DNA from 3 places in the Janthinobacterium sp. PSRC1-1 genome. Region 3 is predicted to be linked to each of the others. Evidence: predicted binding sites of a transcription regulator. Region 3 holds the regulator's gene; each other region holds the start of a gene.
What was found. Region 3 encodes FNR, which switches genes on or off when oxygen is low (the NO sensors DNR and NnrR bind a similar motif). Its sites were predicted from a motif close to TTGATNNNNATCAA; they were not measured.

Region 1: the regulator FNR is predicted to act here: its motif matches at 3,091-3,104, upstream of ACP7DW_RS22130 (universal stress protein).
Region 2: the regulator FNR is predicted to act here: its motif matches at 4,210-4,223, upstream of cqsA (alpha-hydroxyketone-type quorum-sensing autoinducer synthase).

What each region holds. Positions count from the first base shown of each region.
Region 1 covers NZ_JAFCWK010000011.1:187,032-197,550, forward strand. Annotated here, with positions in the region: gene ACP7DW_RS22120 (ATP-binding protein) at 1-636, shown strand, start outside; gene ACP7DW_RS22125 (phosphoribosyltransferase) at 1,332-2,096, opposite strand; gene ACP7DW_RS22130 (universal stress protein) at 2,101-2,940, opposite strand; gene ACP7DW_RS22135 (efflux RND transporter periplasmic adaptor subunit) at 3,176-4,459, shown strand; gene ACP7DW_RS22140 (ABC transporter permease) at 4,782-6,872, shown strand; gene ACP7DW_RS22145 (efflux transporter outer membrane subunit) at 6,865-8,322, shown strand; gene mgtA (magnesium-translocating P-type ATPase) at 8,384-10,519, shown strand, end outside.
Region 2 covers NZ_JAFCWK010000005.1:108,430-118,948, reverse strand. Annotated here, with positions in the region: gene rmuC (DNA recombination protein RmuC) at 1-210, opposite strand, end outside; gene ACP7DW_RS12340 (group II truncated hemoglobin) at 216-611, opposite strand; gene ACP7DW_RS12335 (MFS transporter) at 744-2,009, shown strand; gene ACP7DW_RS12330 (GIY-YIG nuclease family protein) at 2,022-2,369, shown strand; gene ACP7DW_RS12325 (MarR family winged helix-turn-helix transcriptional regulator) at 2,427-2,876, shown strand; gene cqsA (alpha-hydroxyketone-type quorum-sensing autoinducer synthase) at 2,898-4,145, opposite strand; gene ACP7DW_RS12315 (sensor histidine kinase) at 4,370-5,596, shown strand; gene ACP7DW_RS12310 (response regulator) at 5,600-6,607, shown strand; gene ACP7DW_RS12305 (ABC transporter permease) at 6,604-9,135, opposite strand; gene ACP7DW_RS12300 (adenosine deaminase) at 9,157-10,188, opposite strand.
Region 3 covers NZ_JAFCWK010000019.1:28,292-38,810, reverse strand. Annotated here, with positions in the region: gene ACP7DW_RS27005 (UdgX family uracil-DNA binding protein) at 1-288, opposite strand, end outside; gene ACP7DW_RS27000 (putative DNA modification/repair radical SAM protein) at 285-1,517, opposite strand; gene modA (molybdate ABC transporter substrate-binding protein) at 1,659-2,417, shown strand; gene modB (molybdate ABC transporter permease subunit) at 2,435-3,106, shown strand; gene ACP7DW_RS26985 (sulfate/molybdate ABC transporter ATP-binding protein) at 3,115-3,825, shown strand; gene ACP7DW_RS26980 (TOBE domain-containing protein) at 3,866-4,633, shown strand; gene ACP7DW_RS26975 (response regulator) at 4,733-7,807, opposite strand; gene fnr (fumarate/nitrate reduction transcriptional regulator Fnr) at 8,047-8,805, shown strand; gene ACP7DW_RS26965 (FixH family protein) at 8,809-9,333, opposite strand; gene ccoG (cytochrome c oxidase accessory protein CcoG) at 9,436-10,519, opposite strand, start outside.

The sequences.
Region 1 (10,519 bases), on a different contig from region 3:
ACGCATTTGCAGGTGACGCGTATCACGCAGGGCAAGGACGCCGCACTGGCAATGGACTACGCGGAGGAAGGCGTCGCCCGGCTGCAGCGCACACTCGGCCAATTGCTGACGCTGTCGCAAATTGAGGGCCCTTTCTCTTGGGAAGATGGCAAACTGTCTGCTGCTGACGACGTGGCAAGGCTGGCGATGCGTGACGCCAGCACGGGTAGCAATGCGGCAGAACGTATCGTTCTCCATGGCGCTGGCGTGTCAGCACAATTGGCGCTGCCGCAAGCCCTGGCCATTACCGCACTGCGTAATCTGCTCGACAACGCGCTACGCCATACGCCGGCAGTGCAAGACATTATTCTGGAGATGCAGTTGACTGAGAATACTTGTGTGTTCCGCGTGCTCGATCAAGGAAGCGGCCTCAGCGTGGAAGAATTGGCTATGGTCAAGGAGCGCTTCTGGCGGCGCGGTTCCGGTCAGGGAAGCGGCTTGGGCCTGTCGATTGTCGCAGCAATTGCTGAGCGCTTTGGCGGGGCAATAGAACTGAGTCAGCGACCAGGGGGCGGACTGGAGGCAAGATTGACACTCCCCACAAAAAGTGAAGAAAGCAAGAATAACGTTCTTCGCACAAGCAAGCCATCTCCATAAGCATGCGCGCGGCCTGGTTACGGCCGAATATATGGCCTCTCAACGAGGCTGTCGACAAACCATCCCTGAACTAAATCGACATCCACAGCCTTGGCGAATGCCAACATCGCTTCAGTTTCAACATCCTCTGCGATTGACTTGAAGAGAGAGGGGGAGACAAAATCAACAACGAAGTTGTGGCATGCTATCTCGATGTGGGAGGAGCATGCCGTGGCAACGACACATCCACTCGACGGCACTGAACCGTCAAGCAGCGCCGGCGGCAGACCGCCAGCGTTAAAGCCTGAGCATATCGCAATTTTGCACAATATCGTCATGGAACGCGCCCAGTCCAGCGTGCAGGAAATCGCCGATGAACTGCATCACCGCTGTGGTCTGTGCGTGTGCACAGCAACGATTCGTCGTGCGCTACGCGCGCTAGGCATCTTACGGCTCAAGCCGGCACGCCGGGCGTGCGCAGTGCGAGCCGAGGGAGCCAAGCGGTATGGCTACACGGCAGCCCACAGGCGCGAGGCCATCTCGCCATACAGCACGAACCTGACAGATGCCCAATGGACCTGGTTGCGGATTTGTTCGAGCGTATGCCGGGACAGCGAGGCACGTCCGTGCATTACAGCCGACATGGGAAAAGCACGTACTCTTGAGAGCGTGCACTCCTGCTTGATGCGGTATTGTTGGGTGCTGCAGGGCAGGATTCAGGGGCCAGGAATGTTTGTGGATGATAGGGCAACTCCTCGTTCTGCAGGGTAGCATGGGTCTGAATGTCGGGGGATACCTGTTTTTGCGCGAGTTACTTGCGTCCAGTGCTTCTCAAGCAAATGCATGACTACGGCGTCACTGACTTGCCGAAAGTCCTTGTACCACTCGCCTACCGAAGTGAACGGGAACGGCGAGTGCAGGCATATCACCTCGTCGGCAATGCTGGCCAGCGCTTTGCGGCTTGCGCGGGGAGCGACGGGGACGGCGACGATGATTTTCGCCGGTTTCATGCGGCGGGCAACCCGAATCGCCACGGACATGCTTGAGCCGGTCGCAATGCCGTCATCGACCAGAATGACAATTTTGTTGTGCAGCGGCAGGGCGGGCTTGCCGGCGCGATACAGGATCTCGCGCCTTGACAGCTCCGCTTTTTCCCGGTCGATCAGGGCGTGCACCGTTGCCATGTCCGTTCCGGATGATTGAATCTTGTCCCGGTGCAGCAGGCACATCTCTTCGCCCGAAACGGCCCCCAAGGCATATTCGGGCTGGCTTGGCAGGCCGAGTTTGCGTACCATCAAGATATCGAGGGGAACGGCCAGCGCCCGCGCCACCATATAGCCGAGCGGGACGCCGCCACGCGGCAACGCCAGCACCAGCACATCCTGATGGGCGGCGTACGCTACCAGCCGCCGAGCGAGTAAATGGCCTGCATGAAAACGATTTTTAAACAGGGGGATGCATGCATCGTCTCGCTTTGCCACCTCCTCAGTGTGACAGCAGCACGGGGAGTTTCGCTTGACTGAGCAAATGGCGCGTCGTGCCGCCCAGTATCCATTCCTGGAAGCGGCTGTGCCCGTATGCCCCCGCGACGATCAGGTCGGCGCCGCTGTCCAGGGCGTGCCGGCACAGGGCCATACCGTATTGCTCGGCGGTGACGCTGCTGTGCACTTCCACCCGCACGCCGTGGCGCGCCAGGTAGGTGGCCAGGTCGGCGCCCGGCTCGTCGCCGTGCTGCCCGAATCGCTGGCGTGGATTGAACACGGCGATCTGCACGCGCTGCGCGCGCTGCAAGAGGGGCATGGCGCCCGCCACGGCGCGGCTGGCAGCGGCGCTCGCGTTCCAGCCGATGACGATGGAGCGGCCGGGTACCGTCGCGGCGTCACCGGCGTCGGGAATGACCAGCAGGGGGCGCGGGCAGTGCAGGGCCAGGTAGCCGGGCAGGCGTGTCGACCAGATGAGGCCTGGATCGCTCATATCGCTCTGGCCGGCGATGAGCAGGTCGCAATATAGCGACTGCAGTATCAATGCGTCGGCGGCGCTGCTGTCCTGGAAACGGGTTTCATAGGAGAGCACGCCAAGGCGCTTGCAGCTGCTGTCGAAGCGGAGCAGCTGCTCCCTGGCCGCCTCGCGCAGCGGTTCATAGTCGAGCGGTGGTGGCGGCGCCAAGGTTGCCGCGCCAAATACGAGGTAGTCGAGTTGGGCGCCCCCGCTGGCCGTTGTGCCGATCAGGTGGGCGTCGTGGTCGCGCGCCAGCGCCGCCGCCACTTCCAGGCGCCGTTCGAAACCGGAAAACTGGTCCGCATATATGAGAATGGTCTTGTACATGCTCCGCTCCGTAGTGGCAGGCAAGGGGATTTGAGGCCGATTCGCCGTTTCATGGATGGCAGGCTAATCCTGTACGCCCAGGGAAATTTTTATTATGGCCGGCTTCCCGATATGGGGGATGATCTGGATCAGATGTCGTATGGGCGCGGCTTGATCTGCGTCATGCGGCAGGGCGATGCCGCGATATAGGATGACAGGGCGCTGCTTCATTCATCCGTTGGAGGCCTTCCGGCTTATGCATGCCATCCCGACAGGCACGATCGGCAACCCGTCTGAAGCGGGGCCGGGCAGTGCTATCCATGGCAGGCGGCAGCGGGCATGGCTGCTGGCCACCACCTGCGTGCTGGCGTTGCTGCTGGTCGCCGGAGGCTATGCCTGGCGCCATGCCACAGGACCGCTGCCGCACTATGCGACCGTCGTGGCCGGGCGCGGCAGCGTCGCGCCGGCGGTCGTGTCCAGCGGCGCCGTCAATCCCGTCACCACGATACAGGTCGGCACCTATGTGTCGGGCGTCATCCAATCCGTCCTGTGCGATTTCAATACCCGGGTGAGGGCCGGTCAGCTGTGCGCCCGGATCGATCCGCGCCCTTACCAGACCATCGCGGAGCAGGAATCGGCGTCGCTCGGCATGGCGCGCGCACAGTGGGCCAAGGACCGTGCCAGTCTCGACTATGCGCAGCGCATCGATGCGCGCAATGCGGATCTGCTACAGCGCGGTATTGTCTCGCAGGAAACGGCCGACACCTCGCACAGCGCCTGGCTGCAGGCCAGGGCGCAGGTGGCCCTCGACGCGGCGGCAGTGGCACAGCATGAAGCCCAGCTGAAAGCGGCGCGCATCAATCTCGGCTATACCGACATCGTCTCGCCCGTCGACGGCACGGTCGTGTCGCGCAATGTCACGCAGGGGCAGACCGTGGCGGCCAGCTTCCAGACGCCGACCCTGTTCCTGATCGCCACCGACCTGACGCAGATGCAGGTCGACACGAATGTCAGCGAATCCGATATCGGCCGCATCGCCGAGGGCAATGCCGTTACCTTCAACGTCGCCGCGTACCCTGAGCGGCAGTTTTCCGGGCAGGTGCGGCAGGTGCGCCAGGCGCCGCAAACGGTGCAGAACGTCGTGACCTACGACGTGGTCGTCGACGTGGCGAATGCCGACCTGGCGCTCAAGCCGGGCATGACGGCGGCGATACGCATCGTCACCAGCCGCGCCGACCATGTGCTGCGCGTGCCTGGCCAGGCGCTGCGCTATCGTCCGACGACGCAAGCCGTGCAGCCGGATGGCGCGGCCACGGCGCAACAGGCCGGCGGTCCTGGCGCCCGCGCGGGACAGGTCTGGATATTGGCCGGTGGAAAGCCGCATCGGCTGCCCGTCGCCACCGGCCTGGAGGATGACGCGTATGCGCAAATCATCGGTGGCCCCTTGCGCGAAGGCGACGCGGTGATCGTCTCGGAACGCAGCGCGGCCGCCAGCCGCGCTCCGGTCGCGCCCTTCGGCCTGCCGGTGCCAGGACGCTAAGTAATCCTCGGGAAATTAGTGTGAATTTATGACGAACAGAACCGGATGCTATGCAAGGCGCCCGCTGCGACGCAGTGCGGGCACTGCTAGCAGAGGGCAACGCCGCAGAGCGCCGGTTATGGCAGTCAGAAATCACAATAATTTATTGGGGGTTACTTAGAGCCTATCCCAGTAGGGAGCGTCTTCTGCTGGCAGCGCATCAGGAGCGCGGACAAGGCGTGAGGAGGACGCGTGGCGAGCCACGCGACGACGATCAACGCCGTCCCCGCTTCTGAGGGGCGCCAGCAGGGGATGTATTCATCTAATGGGATAGGCTCTTAGCATGGGCGACATCTGCATCGAACTGCGCAACGTCACGCGCACGTATCGCGTCGGCGAAGTCGATGTGCACGCCTTGCGCAGCGTCAACCTGACTATCGGGCACGGTGAGTTTGTCGCCATCATGGGTTCCTCCGGCTCGGGCAAGTCGACCTTGATGGCGCTCCTCGGTTGCCTGGACCCGCCCAGCGGCGGTGAGTATTTCTTTGAAGGCAGGAACATCGCGCAACTGAGCGAACCGGAACTGGCGCACATTCGCAGCACCAGCCTGGGCTTCGTGTTTCAGAGTTTCAACCTGCTGCCGCGCACGAGCGCGCTGGAGAATGTCGCCTTGCCCCTGTTTTATGCCGGGCCGCTGGCCGCGCAAGGCAGCCGGCGCGTGGAGCGGGCCCGCGCCGCACTGGCGTTGCTGGGGCTGGGCGAGCGCGAGCGGAATACGCCGGCGCAATTGTCCGGTGGGCAACAACAGCGCGTGGCCATCGCGCGCGCCCTGATCAATACGCCGCGCGTGTTGCTGGCCGATGAGCCGACCGGCAATCTCGATACGCGCACCTCGCACGAGATCATGCAGACGCTGGTGGCGCTGAACCGCGAGCAGGGCGTTACCGTCGTGCTCGTCACCCACGAAACCGACATCGCCGCCTACGCGCAGCGCGTCGTGACGATGCGCGACGGCGCGGTGCTGTCCGACGTACGCACTGCGGGCAGCGCCGCGCCAGCGCCCCTGGCCCTAGCCACCCCGGCCGCGACGCCACCGGCGCCGCCCAGCGGGGCGCACATTGCCGTGTCCTGGTCATTCCTGTGGATGCTGCTGACGGCGGCGGCCCAGGCGCTGCTGCGCAACAAGACGCGCTCGGCGCTCACCATGCTCGGCGTCTTCATCGGCGTGGCCGCCTTGATCGCGATGATCGCCGTGGGTCAGGGCGCGAATGACGCCGTGCGCCGGCAGATCGAGAGCCTGGGCACCAACCTGTTCGTCGTCGTGCCCGGCGCGACCACCAGCGGCGGGGTGCGGGCCGGTTTCGGCAGCGCGTCGACGCTGACGGTGGCCGACGCCGACGCCATCGGCCGCGACAGCACGCTGGTCGGCGCCGTCAGCTACCTGATCCGGCAGGGCGGCCAGGTGCAGTATGGCGACCAGAACTGGACTACCGCCATCCAGGGCGTGACGGCCAGCTATCCGGCGGTCACCAACTGGCATCTGGCGCAAGGGCGGGGGCTGAGCGCCGACGATGACCACGGCGCCGCCCTCGTCGCCGTCATCGGCGCGACCGTGCATCGCCAGCTGTTCGGCGCCGATGACAGCCCGGTGGGCGCGACCATCCTCGTGCGCGGCGTCCCGTTGCGTGTGGTCGGGCTGTATGCGCCGAAAGGCCAGACGGCGTACGGCCAGGATCAGGATGACCTGGTGATGATCCCGTTCGGCACGGCCGAGCGCAAGATACTCGGCGTGGCGGCGCCCAGCCAGCAGGCGAACGCCGCGTCGCCGTATCCGCCGCCGCCCAATCCCTTCGGCCTGCAAGCCAGGCTGACCGGCTATGTGAACCAGATTTATGTGCAGGCCGCCAGCGCGGCGCAAGTGCCTGCGGCGATCGACGAGGTGCACGCCATCCTGCTGCGCCGGCACCGCATCCGGCCCGGCGATACGCCGGATTTCAATGTGCGCAACCTGAGCCAGATCGCCGATGCGGCCGAAGGCAGCAGCCGGGTCATGGCCGCGCTGCTGGCCGTCATCGCCTCGATCTCGCTGCTGGTGGGCGGCATCGGCATCATGAATATCCTGCTCGTCTCGGTGACGGAGCGCACGCGCGAAGTGGGCTTGCGCATGGCAGTCGGCGCCCACCGCAGCCATGTGCTGCTGCAATTCCTGGCCGAGGCGGTATTCCTGAGCGTTATCGGCGGCATGGCCGGTATCGCGGCGGGAACCATCGCCACCGCGATCATCTCGGCGCTCGCCAAATGGCCGACCGTCATCTCGCCGGCGGCCGTGGCGGGCGGTTTCCTGTTCTCGGCCGCCGTCGGCATCTTTTTCGGCTACTACCCGGCCCGCAAGGCGGCGCGGCTCAATCCGATCGAGGCCCTGCGTTATGAATGAGTACGTTTCCCCTCCGCTGACGCCGCCCATGCGCCGGCCTGGTGGCGTGGCGGCGGCCTTGCTGCTGGCATCCGCCTTGCCCGGCTGCACCGTCGGCCCCGATTTCGTGCGTCCGGCAGCGCCATCCTTCGAACATTACACGCGACAAGATCCTGCCGCCCTGACGGATGGGGAGGGCGGCGTCACGCAAGCGCTGCGCAGGGAGCAGGCGGTGCCCGTGCGCTGGTGGCAGGCATATGGCTCGCCTGCGCTGGACGAGCTGGTCGCGACAGCCGTGGACGGCAGCGCGACCCTGGAAAGCGCGCGCGCCACCGTGGCGCAAGCGCGGCATGTGCTTGATGCGGCGCGCGGCGCGCGCTATCCGCGCATCGACTTGACGGCCTCGGCCGCCCGCACGCATGGCGCGCGCGACGGTGGACAGGGCGGCGCCGCGAATGTCCTGTCCTTCGGGCCGGCAGTGAACGCCAACACCGACGCGTTCGGCGCAAACCGGCGGCGCGTCGAACAGGCGCAGGCATTGGCGGACTATCAATTGGCGCAATGGCAGGCGGCACAGCTGAGCCTGAGCGGCAATACCGTGCTGCAGGCGATCGCCCTGGCGGCCGCGCGCGAGCAGATCGCCGCCGTGGGCGACATCATCGCCGTCGACCGGCGCAACCTGGAACTGGTGCGCCTGGCAAGCGAGGCCGGCAAATCGGCGCGGCTCGACGTGCTGACGGCGGAAAGCCAGCTCGACAGCGACCGTGCGCTGTTGCCGCCGCTGCAGCAGCAAGCCAGCGTGGCCGCGCATGCGCTGGCCGTGCTGGCCGGCAAGACGGCGCCGTGGGAACCGCCTCCCTTCACTCTGCAGGACTTCAGCTTGCCGGCAGAGTTGCCGCTGGTGCTGCCGTCGCTGCTGGTGCGGCGCCGGCCCGACATCCTCGCGGCGCAGGCGCAGCTGCACGCGGCCAGCGCGGCGATCGGCATTGTCAGTGCGCAACTTTATCCCGACATCACCTTGAGCGCGCAGTGGACGGCGACGGGGGCGAGCGTGGGCGGCCTGTTTGGCGGCGCCAGCCTGTGGAACCTTGCCGCCAATCTCGTCGCGCCCGTCTTCGATGCGGGCACCCGGGCGGCCCAGCGCGCCGCCGCCACCGATGCCTATGCGGCGCAGCTGGGCGCCTACCGGCAAGCCCTGCTGCAAGCGTTCGGCCAGGTTGCCGATACGCTCGAGTCGTTGCGGCACGATGCCGCCTTGCTGGAGGCGCAGCGCAAGGCGCTCGGGACGGCGCTGGCCGTGCTGGATCTGACGCGGCAAAGCTACCAGGCGGGCCAGGCCAGCCTGCTGCAATTGCTCGAATCGCAACGCCAGTACCAGCAGGCGCGCCTCGGCCATGCGCGCGCCCAGGGGCAGCGCTACGCCGATACGGCGCAGTGGTTCATCGCCATGGGCGGGGCGCCTTCCCCTTGAGCGGCGCGTTGGTCGCACGGCGCGCCGGCACGGGCGCGTCGGCGGAACGATGGAGAGGGCCATGTCGACACGCAGGTGGCAGGTGAAACGGCAACGCCGCCAGGCGGAAACGGCGCAGCTGCTCGCCCTGAGCAAGCTCGATGCCGAGGCATGCTGCGCGGCGCTCGGTTCCACGCCGGCGGGGCTGGACTGGGAGGCCGCGCAGGCGCTGCTGCGGCGCTATGGCCCGAATGTCGTCAGCCGGGAAGAGTCGCCCGGCATGGCCCGCCAATTGTGGCAGCGCACGCGCCACCCGCTGAATGCCTTGCTGCTGGGCCTTGCGGGCGCGGCTTACGTGCTGGGCGATGGCCGGGCGGCGCTGCTGATTGTCCTGATGACCTTGCTGGCGATCGGCATGTCTTTCCTGCAGGAGCATCGATCGAGCGCCGCCGCCGCGCGCCTGCGCTCGATGGTGACGAACAGCGCCAGCGTGCGCAGGCGCGGGGTGGACGGGAAGGCCGCCTGCACCGATGTGCCCATGGCAACCCTCGTGCCCGGCGATATCGTCGTCCTGGCGGCGGGCGACATGGTTCCTGGCGACTTGCGCCTGCTCGAAGCGAAGGATCTGTTCATCAACCAGGCGGCGCTGACGGGGGAAGCCATGCCAGCCGAGAAGTTCGCCGGCCCCAGCGCCGTGGCCGCCGATACGCCGTTCGAGCTGCCGAACATGTGCTTCATGGGCGAGAACGTGCTGAGCGGCTATGCCACCGGCCTCATCGTGCGCACGGGCGGCATGACTTTTTTTGGCGAACTGGCCGGCCAGGCGGCCGGCAGCCGGCCCGCCACGGCGTTTGACGTGGGCGTGCGGCAATTCACCTGGCTGATGATACGGTGCATCGCCGTCATGGTGCCCCTGGTCTTGCTGATCAACGGCTTGAGCAAGCATGACTGGCTGGAGGCGCTGATGTTCGCGCTGGCCGTCGGCGTCGGGCTGACGCCGGAAATGCTGCCGATGATCGTCACCGTCAACCTGGCCAAGGGGGCGCTGGCCATGTCGCGCACGCAGGTCATCGTCAAGCGCCTCGATGCGATTCAGAATCTGGGTGCGATGGATATCTTGTGTACCGACAAGACGGGCACCTTGACGCAGGACCGCATCCTGCTCAAGCGCCACCTGGATTTGCGCGGCAAGGAATCCGAGCGCGTGCTGCGTTATGCGTGGCTGAACAGCCATTTTCAGTCGGGCTTGAAGAATCTGCTCGACGTGGCCGTGTTAAAACATGTCGAACTACATGGTTTGCTGGGCGTCGATGCGGGCTATGCCAAGGTCGATGAAATCCCCTTCGATTTTTCCCGGCGGCGCCTGTCCGTGGTGGTGGCCACGCCGGAAGGGCGCCACCTGATGGTCTGCAAGGGCGCGGTCGAAGAAATCATGGCCGTCTGCAGCCGCTACGAGGCAGACGGCGAGCGCGGCGTGCTCGATGCCACGCATATTGCCGCCGCCAAGGAGCAGACACGGGCATTGAATGACGATGGCTTTCGCGTCGTCGCCATTGCCTACAAGGACGTTGCCGAGAATAAAGATGCCTACCGCGTCGCCGACGAGGCGGGCCTGACCCTGGCCGGCTATATCGCCTTCCTCGATCCGCCCAAGGAGAGCGCCGCCGCCGCGCTCCAGGCACTGGCGGACAGTGGCGTGGCCGTGAAAATCCTTACGGGCGATAACGACGTCATCACCCGCAAGGTGTGCCGCGAAGTCGGCCTGGACGCGGGCGAGGTGGTGCTGGGCAGCCGCATCGACAGCCTGGACGACGTGGCGCTGGCCGATCTGGCGCAGCGCACGCGCGTCTTTGCCAAGCTGGCGCCGGCGCAGAAGGCGCGCGTGGTGCGTTTGCTGCGCAGCAAGGGGCACGTGGTCGGCTTTCTCGGCGACGGCATCAATGACAGTGCGGCGCTGCAAGCGGCCGACGTGGGCCTGTCGGTGGACAGCGCCGTCGATATCGCCAAGGAGGCGGCCGACATCATTCTGCTGGAAAAGAACCTGCTGGTACTGCGCAGCGGCGTACTGGAGGGGCGCAGGGTATTTGTCAATATCACCAAATACATCCGCATGGGCGCCAGCGCGAATGTCGGCAACATGCTCAGTGTGCTGGGGGCGAGCCTGTTCCTGCCGTTTTTGCCGCTGGCGCCGATCCAGGTGCTGACGAATAACCTGCTG
Region 2 (10,519 bases), on a different contig from region 3:
CGTGGCTTGCGCCGACGCCTGCAACTGCAGCCGCACTTCGCGCTCGACCCGGTCGATGCGTTCCAGGCTTTGCTGCTGGTGCTGCTGCACCAGCGCCAGGGTGGTGGCGCCATCGCCGGCCGCGCCGCGCGGACGCAGCAACAGCAAGAGCAACAGGACGATGGCGACGGCGGCGGCGCCCAGCAGGCTGTAAAACTCGATTGGACTCATGGGTGTCAGTCAGGTTTGTTGCGCATCCAGTCGGCCGTCTGATAGAACGATTCCATCAGCCGCACGCGCAGGGACTCTTCGATGCCCGTGTCTTCCATGGCCCAGGCCATGGCGCGCAGCCACTGGTCGCGCTCGCTCGTGCCAATGGCGTAAGGCAAGTGACGGGCGCGCAGGCGCGGGTGGCCGAATTTCTCGATATACAAGTCCGGCCCGCCCATCCAGCCCGTCAGGAAGAAATACAGCTTGTCGCGCGAACCATCCGTCGAAGGCGGATGCATGACGCGGATGCCGGCGAACTCGGCTTCGAGCTCCATCAAGTCATAAAAACGGTCGACCATTTCGCGCAGCACGGGGGCGCCGCCGATGGTCTCGTACAGGGTGGGGGCAGTGGTATCAGTCATGGCCGCCATGATAGCGCAAGCATCGGCGCTCCATGCGCCACTAGCTCTCTCTGCCACAATAAATGGCAATATACTTGACTGCTCAAGCTTATATCAACTACTATGCAATTTTAAACCAAGGACAAGAACAGCATGCCAGCCACCACCCAACCCCACTTGCTACGCAATAGCAACTTCCGCTGGCTGCTGGGCGGCGGCCTCGTTTCCATGCTGGGCGACCAGTTCAGCATGCTGGCCCTGCCGTGGCTGGTGCTGAGCCTGACGGGCGATAGCCTCAGCCTGGGCATCGCCGTGGCCCTGATGGGCGCCCCGCGCGCCGTACTCATCTTGCTGGGCGGCACCGTCGCCGACCGTTACTCGCCCCGGCGCGTGCTGCTGCTGAGCAAATATGCGAACGCTGTCATCCTGCTGGCGCTGGCGGGGCTGCTGATGCTGGGCCACGCCAGCCTGGTGCTCGCGTATGCGGCCGCGCTGGCGCTCGGCGTCGCTTCCGCCTTCGGCATTCCGGCCGGCACGGCCATCCTGCCGCAAGCCGTGCCAACGCAATTGCTGCAAAAAGCCAATGGCTTGCAGATGGGCGCGCGTCAGTTGTCGTTGCTGGCTGGCCCCCTGCTGGCGGCGCTGGTGCTGGGCGCCCACGCTGGCGGGCAGCAAACCGGCATGGCGGCGCTGGCCGCCGCCTTTGCCATCGATGCGCTGACGTTTGTGTTTTCCGCATGGACCTTGCGGCAAGTCACGCTGCGGCCACTGGCCGTGGCGGCGGCGCAGGGCATGTGGCGCGACATGGCGGCGGGCCTGGCCATGGTGTGGCGCGACAAGCCCTTGCGCAGCTGCTATGTCTACTGGGCGGTGGTGGCCTTCTTCGTCATGGGCCCGCTGCAAGTGGCCTTGCCCGTGCTGGCCAGCGAGCGCCTGCACGGCGCCGCGGCGCTGGGACTGCTCATGGGCGCGCACGGCGCCGGCACCCTGGCCGGCATGCTGGCGTCCAGCCTGGGCAGCGCCTGGCTGCGCCTGCGTTTCGGCGCCACCCTGCTGCTGGTCGACGCCATCGCGGGCTGCCTGCTGATGGCGCTGGGACAAGTCGAAACAGCCTGGCAAGGCGCGGCCCTGCTGGCCGTCACCGGCCTGCTGGGCGGCTATGTGCAGGTGGCCATCTTTACGTGGATACAGCGGCGCGTGGCGCCGGCCATGCTGGGCCGGGCGATGGCCGTATTCATGGGCATCTTCCTGGGCCTGGCGCCCCTGTCGGCGGCGGCCACGGGCGCGCTGCTGCGCCACCTGAGTGTGGGCGAGCTGTTCTGCTGCGGCGGCGCCCTGCTACTGGCGGCCGCCATCGCCGCCGCCCTGCTCACCGACATCGCGCGCATCGCGGGCAGCCCTTCCGTTTCATCACCTTGAGAGAGTTCCAGCATGGATAAAACACGACAAACGGCCCTGAAAGCGGCCTACCGGCAACAAGCGCCAGCATTGGGCATCATCGCCCTGCGCCACCTGCCCAGCGGATACACCCTGCTCGAACGCAGCGGCAACGCCCCTGGCGCGCTGAACCGCCACCGCTTCGAACTCGCGCTGGGCACGCACCGCAACGCCCGCTTGCAGGCGGATTGGCGGCGCGATGGCGCGGCAGCCTTCCGCTTCGACATCATCGACAGCGTCAAGGCATCGGGCGACCCCGCCTTCGATGCGCAGGCCGAACTCGATGCCCTGCTGGCCCTGCACCGCGCACAGTGGCTGGAACAGGGGCAGCCACTGTATTGAGCAGTCTTGCTTTACACTTGCGTACTCAAGCACTGCGCAGCCAACACAAAGGAAACCATGACCGATCACACTTCCCCGCCGCCAGACGGCGCCAGCGCGCTGGACTTCTGCCTGCGCCTGGCGCGTGCCCAGGCGCTCATCGTGCGCCGCTTCGACAGCATCCTGGGCAATCTGCACGGCCTGAGCTTTGGCGATTATCAATTGCTGTACCACTTGCAGCGCGCGCCCGGTGGCCGCCTGCGCCGCATCGACCTGGCCGAGCGCCTGGCGCTGACGGCGTCCGGCATCACGCGCTCGCTGATGCCGCTGGAAAAAATCGGCCTGGTGGCGCGCCAGGCCGATGCGCGTGATGCCCGCGTCGGCTATGCCGTCATCACCGAGGCGGGGCAAGCCCTGCTGATCCACGCCGATGCGACGGCGCAGGCGCTGGGCCAGGAATTGCTGCAGGACGCACCGGCAGAGCAGCTGGGGGCGCTGTCCGCCGTCCTGGGCAGACTGGCCGGCTGACGGCTGTCCCGCGTACCGTCCCTACACCAGCGCCAGCTTGCGCAAGCGCCGCGTCGACGGCCAGTGTTCCACGCCCGCTTCGGCGCGCACCGCCGCGCAGGCGGCCAGCAGCCTGGCGATGCCCGTCTCGTCGAGTCCCGCGTTGAGGGTCAGTCGCACGAGGGCGCGGTTTTTCGCCGTGGCCGGGGCACAGAACATGGCGCCGTAAATGCCATGCCGCTCCAGCGCCTGGCGCAGGGCCAGGGTGGCCGGTTCGCCGCCCGCCTCCAGCGCCACGATCTGCTCCGTGCCGTCGCTGACGTTGTAGCCGAGCGCGCTCAATCCCTCGCGCACCTGCAGCGTGTGGCGTTGCAGGGTGGCGCGCCGCGCGTCGGCGGTCATGATGAAATCGAGCGCCGCGTCCAGCCATGCCAGCTCGTGGGCCAGCAGGCAGGAGCTAAAGATGGCGGGACGCGATTCGGACAAAAAATATCCCTTGAAGCGGCTGGAACAGCTGATGAAGCCGGCACGCCCGGCAAACGCCTTGGCCAGCGACGCCGTACGGAAATGCACGCGGTGTCCCAGTCCCAACGCTTCCACCAGGCCCGCGCCCCGGGGGCCATGCGTGCCCAGCGAGTGCGACTCGTCGACCACCACCACGCAATCGCTGCGCTCGGCGATGTCCAGCAATTCCAGCAGCGGCGCCAGGCTGCCGTTGGTGCTGTACAGGGCGTCGACGACGATCACGCCGCGGCCATGCTTTTCCACCTGCCGCCGCAAATGCGACATGTCGTTGTGCAGGAAGGCGACGGCCTGGGCCTGCGCCGACAGCACGCCTTCCCACAGCGAGGCGTGGGCCTGCATGTCCAGGTAGACGGGGATGCCGGGGCCGGCGATACACTGCAGCAAGCCGACATTGGCCGCCATGCCGGACTGCGCAAGGATGCCGTCCTCGCAGCCCATGAAGCGGGCCAGCCGGCTTTCCAGCCGATGCTGTTCGCTGCCTTCCTGCAAGTACACAGCCGACATCAGCATGCCGCCCGCGTTCGCCTGCAGGGACGCCACCTGGGCCGCCACCAGCGCCGGCTCGGCGGCGATGGACAGGTAATCATTGCCCGCCAAGAAAATGGCATGGGCGGGGGTCGGTTGCCAGGCATGGGGATGCTGGCCGCCCAGCAATTTTTCAATGCGCGTGATGTGATGCGCATCCATGCGCCGCACGATATAGTCGGGCAGGCAGTGTTCGGCACGGGTAAACGATGGAGTGTGCAAGCTGTTGGCGATGGTCATGATTTTTCTCCTGGGGAAAGGTTTGTTGCAAATTAAAACCTTGACCGTGTCGCCAACCCATCCATTGACGTATATCAATGTCCGGCGAGATAACCGTTCAACCAGGAAAATTTACGCGATGATAATGTTCTGAAGAGGATCAAGGCAGAGTCATGACGCAGCAATGGCAAGGACGATGGACACACTGGCGCAGGCGCCTGCTCCATTCGCTGCTGCATGAGCGCATGCCCCATGAAAACCTGGCCGGCAGGGTCGCCATGCTGGCCGCCGTGGGCACGGTGGCGATGCCGCTGTACTACCTGCTGTGGCATAACTTTTTTCCGCAAGCCTATGAAAACCTGACCCTGCGCCTGACGGGCGTGGGCATCTGCGTGGCGGGCCTGTTCGCGCGCCGCCTCTCGGCCCGCTGGCTGTCGCGCTACCTGCTGTTCGCGCTCAGCTACATCCTGCCCTTCTTCTTTACCTTCATGTTCCTGATGAACCACGCGTCGTCCATCTGGAGCGAATCGCTGCTGATCGGCCTGGTCGTGCTGTTTCACTTCGAAACGAAGCTGGCTTGCCGCGCCTACCTGATCGGCACCAGCGCCGCCTGCCTGGCCGTCATCCTGCAGGGAGAAGGCGGCTTCCTGCTGCAACGTGAAGTGCTGCAGCAACTGCCCGTGCACTGGTTCACGATTGCCGCGCTGTCCGTGGTGAAAGTGGGCAGCAAGGTGCTGGAACGGGAACGGCTGGCAGGCTTGGCGGCAGGACTCGGTTCCGTGGCGCACGAGCTGCGCACGCCGCTGACCAGCGTGGAAGCGAATGTGCGGGGCATGCGCCGGCTGCTGCCGCAGCTGTCCGGCCAGGCGGACGACCTGCCGCCGCTGCAGGATGCCCTGTCGCGCATCCAGTTCGAAGTGCGCCACATGCAGCACATAATCGATCTGTTCCTGATGAGCGCCAGTGCCGTCAACCGCAACCTCGAGCCCAGCCAGATGCTGTCGATGCTGGCGATGGTGACCTCCGTGCTCAAGCGCTATCCATTTACCGGCAACAGCCAGCGCAACAGCGTCAAGGTGGACGTGCGCGCCGACTTCCAGTTCGCCGGCCAGGACGAGCTGTGCGTGGTGATCCTGCTGAACCTGCTGAGAAACGCGCTGAAAGCCATCCAGCGGGCCGGCAAGGGCCGCGTGCGCATCATCATCGACGGCGCCCGCCCCGTGCCCAGGCTGCTGTTCATCGACACGGGCTGCGGCATCGCGAAAAACCGCCTGCCGCTGATCTTCGAGCGTTTTTATTCCTATCCCGTGCACAACGGCAGCGGCATCGGCCTGGCCCTGTGCCGGCAGATCGTCACCGCCTGGCAGGCGCGCATACGCTGCGTGTCGCGCGAACATGCGTATGCGATTTTCATCCTGGAGTTTCCGCAGCCCCTGCCTGCCCGCTTCCAACCCTCTTCCCCCGCAAGGTGACGCATGCAACTGCCCGTCTATACCCATCCGACGCTGACCGTATTGATCGACGACAGCGACTCCTTCCTGAAAAGCCTGGCGTTCCAGCTCGATCCCGCACTGGCGCGCCAGACCTTCCACGACACGAGCAGCGCGCTGCACTGGCTGCGCCACAGCACGCAACTGGGCGAGACACCGCTGCACGTCAATTTCGACACGCAAAACCTGCCGCCCGACCAGTGCAACGTGGCGCTCGACCTCGAACGCATCTGGCGCATCAGCGGCCAGGCGCAGCGCTTTGCCGTGCCGTCCGTGCTGGTGATCGATTATTCGATGCCGCAGATGAATGGCCTGGAATTCTGCCAGGCCGTGCGCGACTTGCCGTGCAAGAAGATTTTATTTACGGGCGCGGCCGATGAAAAAGTGGCCGTGACGGCCTTCAACCGGGGCTTGATCGACCGCTACATCAAGAAGAGCGACGACGATGCGCTCGATATCCTGGAACAGGAAGTCCACGCCCTGCAACGCGAATTTTTCCTGCAGCAGTCGGACACGGTGCGCGACTTGCTGTTGCTGCACGACTATCGTTTCCTGCAAGACGAAGCCATGGCCGCCGTCGTGCACGAGCTGTGCCGGCGCCATGGTTTTGTCGAGTTCTATATCTTCCCGAATCCCTGCGGCATCCTGTTCTTCACGCGCGACGGCCAGGCCCGCCTGATGATCATCGAGACGGAACGCAGCCTGCACACGCAGTACGAAATGGCGCGCGACAGCGACGCACCGGAATCCCTGCTGCTGGCCCTGCTGGAAATGCGCGTCATCCCGTATTTTTCCGATGCCGGCAGCGATGGCATGTATGCGGCGCACATCGGCGAAAACTGGTTCCGCTACTGCGCCGCGCCGACCATCTGCCACGGGCGAGAAACCTACTTCTGGGCCCTGTTTGACGTGCCGCCGCACCAGCTGGACCAGCCGGTCGTGTCCTATGCGCAATTTTTACGCGCGCAGGCGGACGACAGCGTGGGTGTCTAGCTTTCCCGCAAGGTTTGCAGCGGCGGATGTTTCAATACATTGCGCAAGCCCAGCCAGCCGCCGGCGATCGCGCACAGGGCGCCTGCCAGCAAGCCAAAGGCCCACACGCCCGGTGCGAAGCTCCACGCGAACTTGAACTGGTACGTGGCCAGGGCCCAGCCCATGGCCGCCGCGCCCGATGCCGCCAGCAAACCGGCCAACGCGCCGACGAGGGAAAACTCGATCAGCTGCGCCTGCGCCAGCTGGCGCCGCGTGGCGCCCAGCGCGCGCAGCAGGCCCGCTTCGCGCGTGCGCTCGTCCTGCGAACCCATCAGGGCCGCATACAGCACCAGCAAGCCCGAGGCCAGCGTAAACGCGAACAGGAATTCGACGGCCGTGACCACCTGGTCCAGCACGCCCTGGATCTGTTTCAGCACGCCGCCCACGTCGACCACCGTCAGATTCGGATAGTCGCGCAGCAAGGCATTGCCCAGGTCCGCCTGCGCGGGCGGCAGGTGAAACGCCGTGATCCACGTCTGCGGCGTGTCCGCCATGGCGGCCGGGTTGATGATGACAAAGAAATTGACGCGCATCGAGCCCCATTCCAGCTTGCGCAAACTCGTGATCGCCGCCTCCACGCTCTGGCCGGCGATGTCGAAGCGCAGCTTGTCGCCCAGCTTCAGTTTCAATGTCTTGGCGATGCCCTCTTCCACCGACGCCTCAGCCGGCGCACCGGGCGCATTGGCGAACCACTTGCCGGCGACCAGCTTGTTTTCTTCCTGCATCGTTGCCATCGTCGACAGGTTGAATTCGCGGTCGGCCAGGCCCTTGGCGCGGTCATCCTCGTAGGTGCTTTCCGTGATGGCGTTGCCATTCACGGCCACCAGGCGCCCGCGTATCATCGGATACAAAGGCGCATTGGCCACGCCGGCCTGCGCCAGGCGCGCGGCGATCGGCTCTTTTTGTTCCGGCAGGATATTGATCATGAAGCGATTCGGCGCGTCCGGCGGCGTGGCGTTGCGCCAGGCCACCATCAAGTCGCCGCGCACCACCGTCAGCAACAGCAAGGCCATCAGGCCCAGCGCCAGCGACACCACCTGGATCACGGTGGCGCCCGGACGGCGCTGCAAGGACGTGACGGCGAAGCGCCAGCCCTGGTGATTGAAGGCGCCGCGCAGGGTTTTCAGCGATTTGATGCCGAGCCAGCCGGCCAGGCCGAACAGGGCGAAGCCGCCGAGAAAACCGGCCGCCGTCAGCAAGGCCAGTTTCACGTCGCCCGCCTGCCACAGCAGCAACACGACGAAGGCGGCGATGCCCAGGCCATAGGTAGCCAGGGCCAGCGCCTGCGGCGGCTCCTGCTCGCGGCGGATCACGCGGTTATGGGGAACGTTGCGCAACTGCAAAATCGGCGGCAAGGCAAAGCCCAGCAACAGCAGCATGCCGGTGGCCACGCCCTGCAGCGCGGGCAGCAGGGAGACGGGCGGCAAGTCGCTCTGCACCAGTTTGCCCAACAGCTCCAGCAGCACCAGGTGGCCGCCGAAACCCACCATCACGCCGATCAGGCTGCCCACCAGGCCCACCAGTAAAAATTCGATCACGTACATGGCCGTGACCTGGTTTTGCGTCAGTCCCAGGCAGCGCAGCATGGCGCAGGCATCGAGGTGGCGCAGCATGAAGCGGCGCGCCGCCATGGCCACGGCGACGGCCGCCAGCATGGCCGACAACAGGCCGACCAGCGAGAGAAAACGGTCGGCGCGGTCCAGCGTCGATTGCATCTGCGGACTGCCCGATTCGAGCGATTCGATGCGCACACCTTTGATGGCCTGCGTCTTGATCTGGCTTTCCAGCCGGGCTTGATATTGCGCAAGCTCGGCCGCCTTGGCGGGCGGTGCCGACAGCAGCAAGCGGTACGACACACGCGAGCCGTTCTGCACCAGCGCCGTGGCGGCCAGGTCGCTCAAGGGCAGCATCACGCGCGGGGCGAAGTTCAAAAAGGATACGCCCCGGTCCGGTTCGGAGGCGATCAGTTGCGTGACGGTAAATGCCTTGTCGCCCAGTTTCAATGTGTCGCCCAGTTTCGCGTTCAGGCTGGACAAAATCGCCGCATCGACCCACACGGTGCCCGGTGCCGGCACCTGGTCCGTTGGCCGTCCCACGGCATCCTGCGCTTCGGTGGGGTTGGTGGTGATTTTCAGCTTGCCCCGCTGCGGGTAGCCGGGCGAGACGGCCTTGATCGACGCCAGCTGCGAGCTCGACTGCTCGCCCTCGCCCGCCTGCGCCATGCTGGGAAACGTCACCGTGTCGGCCAGGATAAAGCCGCGCTTCTGCGCTTCGGCGCGCCATGCCGCATTGACGGGCTGGTCGGCGCTGATGACCAGGTCGGCCCCCAGCAGCTGGTGCGCGTCGCGGTTCAGGCCCGCGCGCAAACGGTCGACGAAGAAGCCCACGGCCGACAGGGCCGCCACGGCCACGATCAGCGCGACGAGCAGGAAACGCAGTTGCCCGGCGCGCCAGTCGCGGCCGGTCATTTTCAGGGAGAGGCGGAACATGGGCGGCGGGTCTTTATAGAGTTACTGCGCGCTGCCGTGGGCGGCGGCGTGCTGGGCGAAATACGCATCGACGGTGGCGAGGAAGGCGTCTTTTTGCGCCTGCGGCAGGAAGGCGGCAATAAAACCGTTGCGCGCCAGGCGCTGCGCGTGGGACAGGCCCAGTGGCAGCGCGTCGAAGATGGCGTCGAAATTGTCGTTCATGTAGCCACCGAAATATGCGGGGTCGTCGGAATTGACCGTCACGAGCAGGCCGGCGTCGAGCAATTGCACCAGATTATGGTCATGCATCTGGTCGAACACGCGCAGCTTGGTGTTCGACAAGGGGCAGACGGTCAGCGCGATCTGTTCGCGCGCCAGGCGGGCCGTCAGGTCCGCGTCTTCGAGGCAGCGCACGCCATGGTCGATGCGTTCGACTCGCAAGTCGTCGAGCGCCGTGCGGATGTAGGCTGGCGGACCTTCCTCGCCCGCGTGGGCCACCAGGTGCAGACCCAGCTCGCGGCAACGGGCAAACACGCGCGAAAATTTCTCGGGCGGGTTGCCCACTTCCGAGGAATCGAGGCCGATGCCGATGAATTTGTCGCGGTGCGGCAGCGCGTCTTCCAGGGTCTCGAATGCTTCTTCCTCGCTCAGGTGACGCAGGAAACACAGGATCAGGGCCGCGCTGACGGGGCTGTCCTGGCAGGCGCGATGGATGCCGTTGATCACATCGGCGATGGCCACGCCGCGCGCCGTGTGCGTTTGCGGGTCGAAGAAGATTTCCGTGTGCAGCACGTTATCGGCTTCGGCGCGGCGCAGGTAGGCTTGCGTCATGTCATAGAAATCCTGCTCTTTCAAGAGCACGCTTGCGCCAGCGTAATAAATGTCGAGAAAAGACTGTAAATCCGTAAAAGCATAGGCGCTGCGCAAGTGTTCTACCGATTCATAGCCCAGCGGCACGCCATTGCGCGCGGCCAGTGCGAAAATCAGTTCTGGCTCCAGCGAGCCTTCGATATGGATATGCAGTTCGGCCTTCGGCATGCCGCGGACGATCGCGCGCAATTGGGGGTTCATCATGGGGGTTCCTCATAGGGTGACAATAACAATGCTGGCTCGCGCACGCGCACGCGCGGCGCGCAGGGCCATCAGACATGCAGGCATCTTAGCGCAAGATGGCCGGCCGCACCGGCGAGCGGCCGCCGGGGCGCCGGCGACGGCAGCGCCATGGCCGGCACCGGCACGCGCTGGCGAATTGTCGTATGATGGTTTAAAAGGTACAAAAAGGTTCATTGAAATCGATGGAAAATTTGATGATTTATCCAATTAAATCAACAATTTACAAACAAGTATTAAGGATATGCTGACATATCTTTTGACTTCCTGATCCTTTAGAGCAATAATAAATTTC
Region 3 (10,519 bases):
GCCCTGTTGCCAGCGCCAGAGCACCTGGTACAAGAAGGCCCAGCGGTCATGCACGTTGAAACAGGCGGCTGCTTCCAGCAATTCCACCAGGGGACGGGGCAGGCGCAGCGGCGGCGCGCTGGTATCCGTGGCATCCGGCGTGGAAGAAAACAGGTCGCCATCGCCCGCTTGCGACTGCCAGGCGACATCGGCAGGTGGCACGCCACGCGCGATCAGGTCGCGCGCCGCCGCGCGCCACGCGTCGAACGATTGCGCCAGCCGCACCACGCGCTCATTGACTTCTTTCATGCTGCCTGCAGTTCCGGCCACAGATGCATCTGCTGCGGCGCATCGGCCATGGCGCGGCGCAAGTGTTCCGAGGCGGTGGTGTCGCGCGCGGGAAAGTAATCGGCCGTGATGATGAAGGGGGCGATTTTCTTCATGCTGCAGCGCAGGCGCGACAGGTCGGCGTAGCGCACCTGCCGCAGCCGGCGCAGGTCGACGATGCGCTGCGCGTTGCGCAGGCCGATGCCGGGCACGCGCGCGATCATGTGTTGCGCCGCGCGGTTCAAGTCCAGCGGAAAATGTTCGCGGTGCGCCAGCGCCCAGGCCAGCTTGGGATCGATATCGAGCGCCAGGTTGCCGCCGCTGGCAGGCAGCAATTCGCTGGCCTGGAAACCATAGCTGCGCAGCAGGAAATCGGCCTGGTACAGCCGGTGTTCGCGCAGCATCGGCGGCGGCGCCAGCGGCACGCTTTTCGGGCTGTCGGGGATGGGGCTGAAGGCCGAGTAGTACACGCGCTTGAGCTTGTAGCTGCCGTACAGGGTCTCGGCCGTGGAGAGGATCTGCTGGTCGTCGCTGGCGTCGGCGCCGACGATCATCTGCGTGCTTTGCCCGGCCGGCGCGAAACGCGGCGAGCGCGGCTCTTCCGCTTTCTCATCGAGCTTGCGGCGGATGGCGCCCATCGCCAGTTTAATGGTGTGCACGCTCTTTTCCGGCGCCAGCTTCTGCACGCTGTCCTGCGTCGGCAGTTCGATATTCACGCTGAGCCGGTCGGCGTAACGGCCCGCCTGCGCGATCAGGGCCGGGTCGGCGTCGGGGATGGTTTTCAGGTGGATGTAGCCGCGGAACTGGTGTACTTCGCGCAACTCGCGCGCCACCTGCACCAGCTGCTCCATCGTGTAGTCGGCCGAGCGGATGATGCCGGAACTGAGGAACAGGCCGTCGATGTAATTGCGCAGATAAAAGTCGGCCGTCAGCTTGACCACTTCGGCCACGGTAAACCGCGCGCGCGGCACGTTCGAGCTGCGCCGGTTGACGCAGTACTGGCAATCGTACAGGCAGTAATTCGTCAGCAGGATCTTGAGCAGCGAGACGCAGCGCCCGTCCGGCGTGTAGCTGTGGCAGATGCCCATGCCCGAGGTGGCGCCAAAGCCGTCCTTGCCGATGGAGTCGCGTTTGGGCGCGCCGCTGCTGGCGCAGGACGCGTCGTACTTGGCCGCGTCGGCCAGGATTTCCAGCTTGTCCGTCAATTCCATGGCTCACCTCGATATACTGTGTTTTTATACAGTATATCAGGGAATGTGTCTTGCGCCGTCTTGACTTGCGCGATGGCAGAACGCTATATATCAGTGTATATTACGCTCCTTGTTCACCGTTCACTTGACAAGGATACGACCATGCGCCTGACCTCCCTCGCCCGCCTGCTTGGCACCGCTCTGCTGGCCACCGCCGCCACCTCCGCCGTTGCCGGCGAAGTGGTGGTGTCGGCCGCGGCCAGCCTGACGAATGCGTTCAAGGAGGCGGCGCAAGGCTACGAGGCGCAATATCCGGGCAGCAAGGTGTCCCTGAACTTCGCCGCCTCGGGCGTGCTGCTGCAGCAGATCGTCAAGGGCGCACCCGTGGACGTGTTTGCCTCGGCCGACCAGGAAACCATGGATGCGGCGCAAAAGCAGGACCTGGTCCTGCCGGCCGACCGCCAGGACTTCGTCGGCAACAGCCTGGTGCTGATCGTGCCGCACGATAGCAAGCTGGGCATCAAGAGCCTGAGCGACCTGACGCACAAGGGCGTGACCCGCGTGGCGATCGCCAACCCGGCCAGCGTGCCCGTCGGCCGTTACTCCGAAGGTGCGCTGAAGAAGGCGAAGCTGTGGGACGCCGTGCAGCCGAAAGCCATCGGCACGCAGAACGTGCGCCAGTCGCTCGACTACGTGGCGCGCGGCGAAGTCGATGCGGGCTTCGTCTACGCCACCGACGCGGCCATCATGAAAGACAAGGTCAACGTGGTGCTGGAGGTGCCTTTGGCCTCGCCCGTGCTGTACCCGATCGCCACCATCAAGGGCAGCGGCAACGCGGCCGAAGCGAAGCGCTTCGTCAGCTACCTGCAGACGGCGCCGGCGCAAGCGATTCTGGCCAAGTACGGCTTCAAGAAACCCTAAGTCAAGCACGCGCCCGCATGGATATCGCCTGGACCGCGCTGGCCCTGTCGCTCAAAGTAGCGGCCTGGGCCACGGCGCTCAATTTGTTGCTCGGCATCGGTACGGGCTATCTGCTGGCGCGCACGCGCTTTCCCGGGCGCGAGCTGCTCGACGCCCTCTTGACCCTGCCGATGGTGATGCCGCCCACCGTGCTCGGCTATTACCTGCTGGTGCTGCTGGGCCGGCGCGGCACCCTGGGCATCTGGCTGCAGGACAACTTCGGCATCAACCTCATCTTCACGTGGCAGGGCGCCGTGATCGCCTCCACCGTGGTCGCCTTTCCCCTCGTCTTCAAGCCCGCGCGCGCCGCCTTCGAGGCCGTCGACGGGCAACTGGAGCAGGCGGCCCGCGTGCTGGGCATCTCGGAGCTGGCAATCTTTTTCCGCGTCACCTTGCCGCTGGCCTGGCGCGGCATCCTCGCCGGCGTGCTGCTGGGTTTTGTGCGCGCGCTGGGCGAGTTCGGCGCCACGCTGATGGTGGCCGGCAGCATCCCCGGCAAGACGCAGACCCTGTCGGTGGCCGTGTATGAAGCCGTGCAGGCGGGCCAGGACGACGTGGCCAATACGCTGGTCGTGATTATCTCCCTTGTCTGCATCGTGGTGCTGCTGTCGGCGGGCCGCCTGGCGCCCGGGCGCGTCGCGCACAAATGAGGTCTATGATGACGCCCATGCAACTCGACCTCGACATTCGCGCCACCTTGCGCTCCGGCAAACGCCGTTTCGACCTGCACGTGCAATGCACCTCTGGCAGTCAGCGCATCGCCATGTATGGCCCGTCCGGCGCCGGCAAGAGCATGACCCTGAAAGCCATTGCCGGACTGTTTACACCGGACGCGGGCCATATCCGCCTGAATGGCCGTACCCTGTTCGATTCGGCCGCCGGCATCAACCTGCCGCCGCAGCAGCGCAACGTGGCCTACCTGTTCCAGGATTACGCGCTGTTCCCGCACCTGACGGTGCGCCAGAACGTGGGCTTTGGCCTGAGCCGCGGCTGGTTCAACCCGCGCGCGCGCGAAAAGTTGCAGAAGGTCGAGCATTGGCTCGATGCTTTCCACTTGCAGGAACTGGCGCACCAGTTTCCCGACGAGTTGTCCGGTGGCCAGCGCCAAAGGGTGGCGCTGGCGAGGGCGCTCGTGGCCGAGCCAGCCGCGCTGCTGCTCGACGAGCCGTTTGCCGCCCTCGATCCGGCCCTGCGTGTCAAAATGCGCCTGGAGCTGAGCCAGTGGCAGCAGCGCCTGGACGTGCCCATGATCCTGATCACCCATGATCCGGAAGATGCGCGCATCCTGGGCGAGCATGTGCTGTACTTGCGCGACGGACAAATTGACAGCATGGAAGAACATAAGGCATTGGGTGAACGCATTGGATAAATCAGCGGCAGCGGAAATCGGCCTGCAAGGCTCGGTATGGATGACGGTGGGCGGAGAAAACCTGGGCGGCGCCGGCAGGGTGGAATTGCTGGGCGCCATCGCCGAATGCGGTTCCATCACGCAGGCGGCCAAGCTTGTGAAGATGAGCTACAAGGCGGCCTGGGACGCCATCGACGCGATGAACAACCTGGCCGGCGAGCCGCTGGTCGAGCGCTTGACGGGCGGCAAGGGTGGCGGCGGCACGCGCCTGACGCCACGGGGGCGCCAGCTGGTCGACAATTTCCGCATCATCGAGCGTGAGCATGCGCGCTACCTGCGCCAGCTGGGCAGCCAGGCCGAAGGCATCGCCGACGATTTGTTACTCATACGGAGAATGGCCATGAAAACCACGGCACGCAATCAATTCCTGGGCAAGGTGGCCGAACTGAAACAGGGCGCCGTCAACGACGAAGTCACGCTGGAATTGCCCGGCGGCCAGCACATCGTGGCCATCGTCACGCAGGGCAGCAGCGCCAGCCTGGGCCTGGTACCGGGCGCGGAAGCGTTCGCGCTGATCAAGGCCTCGTCGATCATCCTCGTGGCGGATAGCGCAGGGGCGCGCTTTTCCGCGCGCAATCAGTTGACCGGCAGCGTGACGCGCGTGCAGACGGGCGCCGTCAACACGGAAGTGGTGCTGGACTTGCCGCGCGGCGGCACGATTGCCGCCATCATCACGAATCAGAGCAGCACCGAGCTGGGCATTGCCATCGGCAGCCAGGTGACGGCGATTTTCAAGGCGTCCAGCGTGATTCTCGGTGTGCCGGCGTAAATTGCGTAGGTCGGATTAGCGGCGGCACGCCGCGTAATCCGACAATATTGTTGGCGTATCATGTCGGATTACGCGCAAGCGCTAATCCGACCTACTCTTTTAATCTTTCAGCCTCGACAACCAATTCGCCGCCGCCGCCAGCGCCTGCTCGAGCTCCTGCGCCGTGCGCGCCAGCAGGCTTGGTACCTCGTCCAGGCGGCCCGCGTCGATGGCTTCCTCGGTGGCGAAGGCGGCGCGGATCAGGCGTTTCGTGCCCAGGGTGCCGACGGAGCCGCGCACGCCGTGCAGGATGCGCGCCACGTCGCTGTGGTGGCCCGCCTGCAACGCCGTTTCGGCGTCGCGCACGGGCGTCATGCCCTTGTTCAGCGCGTCTTCGACCATGCGCCGCAGCACGCCGCGGCCTTTCGCATCGCGGCCCATCACGCGCATCAGCGGCGCCATGGAAAACACTTCCTCATCGGCAACCGTCACCGGCTCGGCCGTCTGCACTGGCGGGCGCTTCGGCAGGTGGCGCAGGATGACTGCCATCATCTCTTCCACCACCACGGGCTTGGCGATGAAATCGCTGATGCCGGCCGTCATGCAGCGCTCGCGTTCGGACGCCAGCACCCCGGCCGTCATGGCGATCACGGGCAAGTTCAAGCGCAGTTCCGTGCGGATGACATGGGTGGCGCTGAAGCCGTCCATGACGGGCATTTGCATGTCCATCAGCACGATGTCGTAGCGCAGCGCTTCCGTGCGCAGCCGCTCCACCGCTTGCAAACCGTCGCCCACCACGTCCAGGGTGGCGCCCATGTGTTCGAGGATACCGCGCGCCACGGCCTGGTTCAAATGATTGTCTTCCACCAGCAGGAAATGCACGCCGGCCAGTTCCGTGCCCAGCGGCTGGTGCAGCATGCGCTGCTCGCCGCCGTCGTTCTTGGCGATCAGCGCCTGGTGCAGGGCATCGAACAGGCTCGAACCTGTGATCGGCTTCATCAGCACGACATCGGCCTCGGCCGCGCTGGAAATTTCCTCCAGGTGGTTGCGCGCGAAGGCGTTGACCATCACGACGATGGGCTGGCGCTGGCCGGCAGCTGCCTGGCGGATGGCCTTGGCCGTGGCCAGGCCGTCCATGACGGGCATGTGCCAGTCGGCCAGCACCACGTCGTACGGTTGCTGCTGCGCCAGGCGTTCGCGGTACAGTTCGATGGCGGCAAAGCCGGAGTCCACTTCGTCGGCCAGCCAGCCCCAGGCCTCGATCAGCTTGACGATCAGTTCGCGCGTGGTGCGGTTGTCGTCGGCCACCAGCAGGCGCAGCTGCCCCAGGGCCGGCGTGCGCCGTGTTTCGGGCGGTTGCGCCAGCATCTCGAACGGCACGCTGAACCAGAAGCGGCTGCCCTTGCCTTCGCTGCTGGCCACGGCGATATCGCCGCCCATCATGTGGATCAGCTGCTTGCTGATGGCCAGGCCCAGGCCCGTGCCGCCGAAGCGCCGTGTAATGCTCTGGTCGCCCTGGGAAAAGGCGGCGAACAGCTGCTGTTGCTGCAGTTCCGTCATGCCGATGCCCGTGTCGCGCACTTCGAAGCGTAGCCAGGCGCGGTCTTGTTGGCTTTCGGCCAGGCTGACGGCCACCACCACTTCGCCGCTCTCGGTAAATTTGATGGCGTTGCCGGCCAGGTTGACGAGGATTTGCTGCAGGCGCTGCGCGTCGCCCACCAGGCGCCGCGGCACGTCGGGCTCGACGGCGATGGCCAGTTCCAGCTCCTTTTCACCCGCATTCATGGTCATCGTCGTGGCCAGCGTGTTCATGACCTCGTCGAGGTCGAATTCGACGGGCGACAATTCCATGCGGCGCGCTTCGATCTTCGAATAGTCGAGCACGTCGTTGAGGATGCCCAGCAGCGACTGGCCCGCCACGCGCACCATGGTCAGATACTTGCGCTGTTCCGTATCGAGCCTGGTATTGCCCAATAAGTACACCATGCCCAGCACGGCATTGAGGGGCGTGCGGATTTCATGGCTCATGTTGGCCACGAAATCGCTCTTCGCGCGGTTGGCCGCCTCGGCCCGGTCGCGCTCCTGTTCCAGCTCCGCCGCGCGCGCTTCGAGTTCCTGCTGCAGGCGGTCGCGTTCGCTCATCAGGCCGTTGAACGTTTCCGTCAGTTCGCCGATCTCGTCGCGCTGCCGCACCGGCACGGGCGTGAAACGGCTGCCGCTGGTGCGCATGGCTTGCAGCGTGTCGCGCAGGCGCACCAGCGGCGACAGCAGGCGCACGGTGACCCAGCCCAGAATAAACGCGGCCAGCAGCGAAGCGAGGATGCTCCATAGCACCAGCCGGTACAGCACGCCATCGAACGGTTCGAAGGCATCGTCGAGGGGCAGCGAGGCGGCCAGCAGCCAGTTTACCGATTTCAGGCGTTTGAAGCTGTTGACGGCCGTGATGCCGCGGCTGTTGGTGCTGACCATGCTGCCTTCGCCATCTTGCTTCAGCAACTCGGTGGTGGTCAGGTTGGCGTTCGGCAGGCGCGGCTGCAGCAGCCGGTCGGTATCGGGGTGCAGCACGTAGCGCGGCACGGCGCCGCGCGTGAGGATGAAGTAATAGCCGCTCTTGCCGATCTTTTCCGAGCGCAGGCGCCCCAGCAGGTTGTCCTTGTACAGGCGCAGCACCCCGATCACGACGCCGGCCACCTGGCCATCGGCGGTGAGCACGGGCGCGGCCATCTGCACGATGGGCATGCCGCTCGACTTGCCCAGCATCGGTTCGGTGATCATGGGCTGGCGCGTGCGCAGCACGGTCTGGAAATACTCGCGCTCGGCGACGTTGATGCCGGCGCGCCCCGCCACTTCCGGCATGTCGGCCACGATGACGCCCTGCGCGTCGAGCACCAGCACGTCGTCGAACAGTACCAGCATCGAGCGGCGCGCATAGTATTCGCGCAGCTGGGCGGGCCGGGCGATCAATTCCGGCGGCTGCTGCCTGGCCGTCAGGGTGACGATCTGCAGCAGCATGCCCAGCTTGTCGTCGAGTTCGGCAGCGGTGCGGGTGATCAGGGCAGACTGCTGGCTCAGCAGTACTCGGGTGAAGTCGGCGCGCATGTGCTGCACCTGTATCATGGTGACCAGCGCGATCATGGCGATCGAGGTCAGGCTGGTGACCAGCGCGACTTTTGCTTTGATGCCGAGAGGCTTCATGATTTCCTTTTCAGTACCGTGCGGCACAGGCGGCAGATAATGCTGTCAGGAATTTTCCTATCAATACATTAACTTTGCAAGCGGTGCCGCGCAAATGGCCCGCCCCGCATGGGCTTTTGACGATGTTGCCATATAATCAAAGTCAGAACGTCGTTTATTCGGCCGAAATGCGGTGAAATTGGCACACGGCAACCCTGTATGCAGTAAACTTGTTATTGCATTTTCTAAAAGGTACCGACATGACTGAAGCGCTACTCACTCCCACCATGCCCACAGTGACCGTGGAAGCGTTGCGTGCGCGATGCTCGACCTGCAGCATGCATCAATTGTGCCTGCCGATGGGCCTCGATGTGGGCGACATGGACAGGCTGGACCAGATCATCGGCCGCCGTCGCAAGATCGTGCGCGGCGCCTCGCTGTTCCGTATCGGCGACTCGTTCCAGAACCTGTACGCGATCCGCCTGGGGCACTTCAAGACGTACCAGATCAATCCGGGCGGTGAAGAGCAGGTGACGGGTTTCCAGATGGCTGGCGAACTGCTGGGCATGGACGCCATCAGCGCCGATCGCCACCACTGTAATGCGGTGGCGCTGGAAGACAGCGAAGTGTGTGAAATTCCTTTTTCCAGCCTGGAACAATTGCTGGGCAATATGCCGACCCTGCTGCGCCATTTCCACCGCATGATGAGCCAGGAAATCACGCGCGAGCAAAGCGTCATGCTGTTGCTGGGCAATATGCAGGCGACCCAGCGTTTTGCCGCCTTTATCGTCAACCTGGCCTCGCGCTATGAAGCGCGTGGCTATTCGGCCAGCAAATTTCAGCTGCGCATGTCGCGCGAGGAAATCGGCAATTACCTGGGACTGACCATCGAGAGCGTCAGCCGTTTATTGTCGAAATTCAAGAAGGAAGGCTGGCTGCGCGTGTCCAACCGCGAGATCGAGATCTTGCAGCCCGCCAAGTTGAAAGCCATCACGGCCGGCACGGACGTCTGCAAGTAAGTCTTACAGTTCCTCATCGGCGTGCAGCGCGATACTGCGCTGCAGCGGCCAAGTCCAGATGCCGGACAGGCGCCACTCGCGTTTGTCGTTTTCCACCAGTACTTGCCAGCGGCTGCGCTCGAGCATCGGCAGCGCGACGGAAAAATTGCCGGCCGCATCGGGCTGCACCAGCAGCTTGATATCCTTTTCCGGCAGGGTCGCATGCGCCAGATGCAGCTGCAACGGACCCTGGTAGGCCTTGCCGAAGCTGTGCACGGAGCCACTCAGGCGCGCTGACGCCACATCATAGGACAGGCTGGTATCCATCGCCAGGTCGCTGGCGATCGTGTCGCGCTTCAAATCCTGGTTGATCGCCTTGCCCTGCTTGTAATAGTCGCCCACCACCAGCGCATCGGGCTGCGTAAACGCGATATAGCCCATGAAGCTGCCGACGACAACCGACAGGCCGGGACCGATCATCAGCAGCCAAGGCCAGCGATGCTTGTACCACGGTGCAACGGGGGCTTGCAGCTTGAGACTGTCGGACATGATATTTCTCCTGTTTAATCAGCCAGTCCCCGCATGGGGACCGGCCTTCCTGCAACTTCGTGGCGGCGGCGAGGGCACCCGGTCCCCGTCCGCCTTTCCTTGTTAACGTGGCACGATGAAGACCGCGCTTTCACGCACATGCAGCGACGGGTCGTCCAGCGAGTGCAATTCGATCGCAATCTTGTTCGACCCCTTTTCTCCCACGCCGTGCGGTACGCGCAGGCGGATCGGCCAGCCCAGCGTTTCCGTCGGCTGCAAGGTCACCTCTTCGCGTGTCAGCAAGGTCAGGCCCGGCAAGCCGGAAGCGCTGATTTTAAAATGCTGGGTTTGCTCCGAGGTGTTCATGATCTGCAAGCGGTACACGTTTTCGATCATGCCGTCTTCCACTTCGCGTCCCATCGAACCGCGGTCGCGGATCACGTCCATTTTCAGGGGCGTGCGCAGCGCCAGCGACGTACACACGGCGATGATGATCAGGGCCAGGATGGAAGTGTAGATCAGCACGCGCGGGCGCATGGCGCGCTGGCGGATCTGCTTCGAATTGAAGTTGTTTTCCATCGCATGGTCGGTACTGTAGCGTACCAGTCCCCGCGGCCGGTCGACCTTGTCCATCACGGTATTGCAGGCATCGACGCAGGCGGCGCAGCCGATGCATTCATACTGCAGGCCGTTGCGGATATCGATGCCGGTCGGACACACCTGCACGCACAGAGTGCAGTCGATGCAGTCGCCCAGCTTGTCGTTGTTGCCGGCCTTCTTGCTGATGGCGCCACGCGGTTCGCCGCGCTTGGCATCGTAGGTGATGATCAGGGTGTCCTGGTCGAACATGGCGCTCTGGAAGCGCGCGTAGGGGCACATGTATTTGCACACCTGTTCGCGCAGCCAGCCCGCGTTGCCGTAGGTTGCCAGGCTGTAGAACAAGACCCAGAACCATTCCCAGGGACCGAAGTTCAGGGTGGTCACCGACTGCGCCAGTTCCTTGATCGGCGTGAAGTAGCCGACAAAGGTAAAGCCCGTCCACAGGGCGATGGCGCCCCATGCCAGGTGCTTGGCCGTTTTCTTGACGGCCTTGCGCACGGACGGTCCCTGCTTGTCGAGGGCCATGCGCGCGCTGCGCGTGCCCTCGATGCGGCGTTCGACCCACAGGAAGATTTCCGTGTATACCGTTTGCGGGCAAGAGAACCCG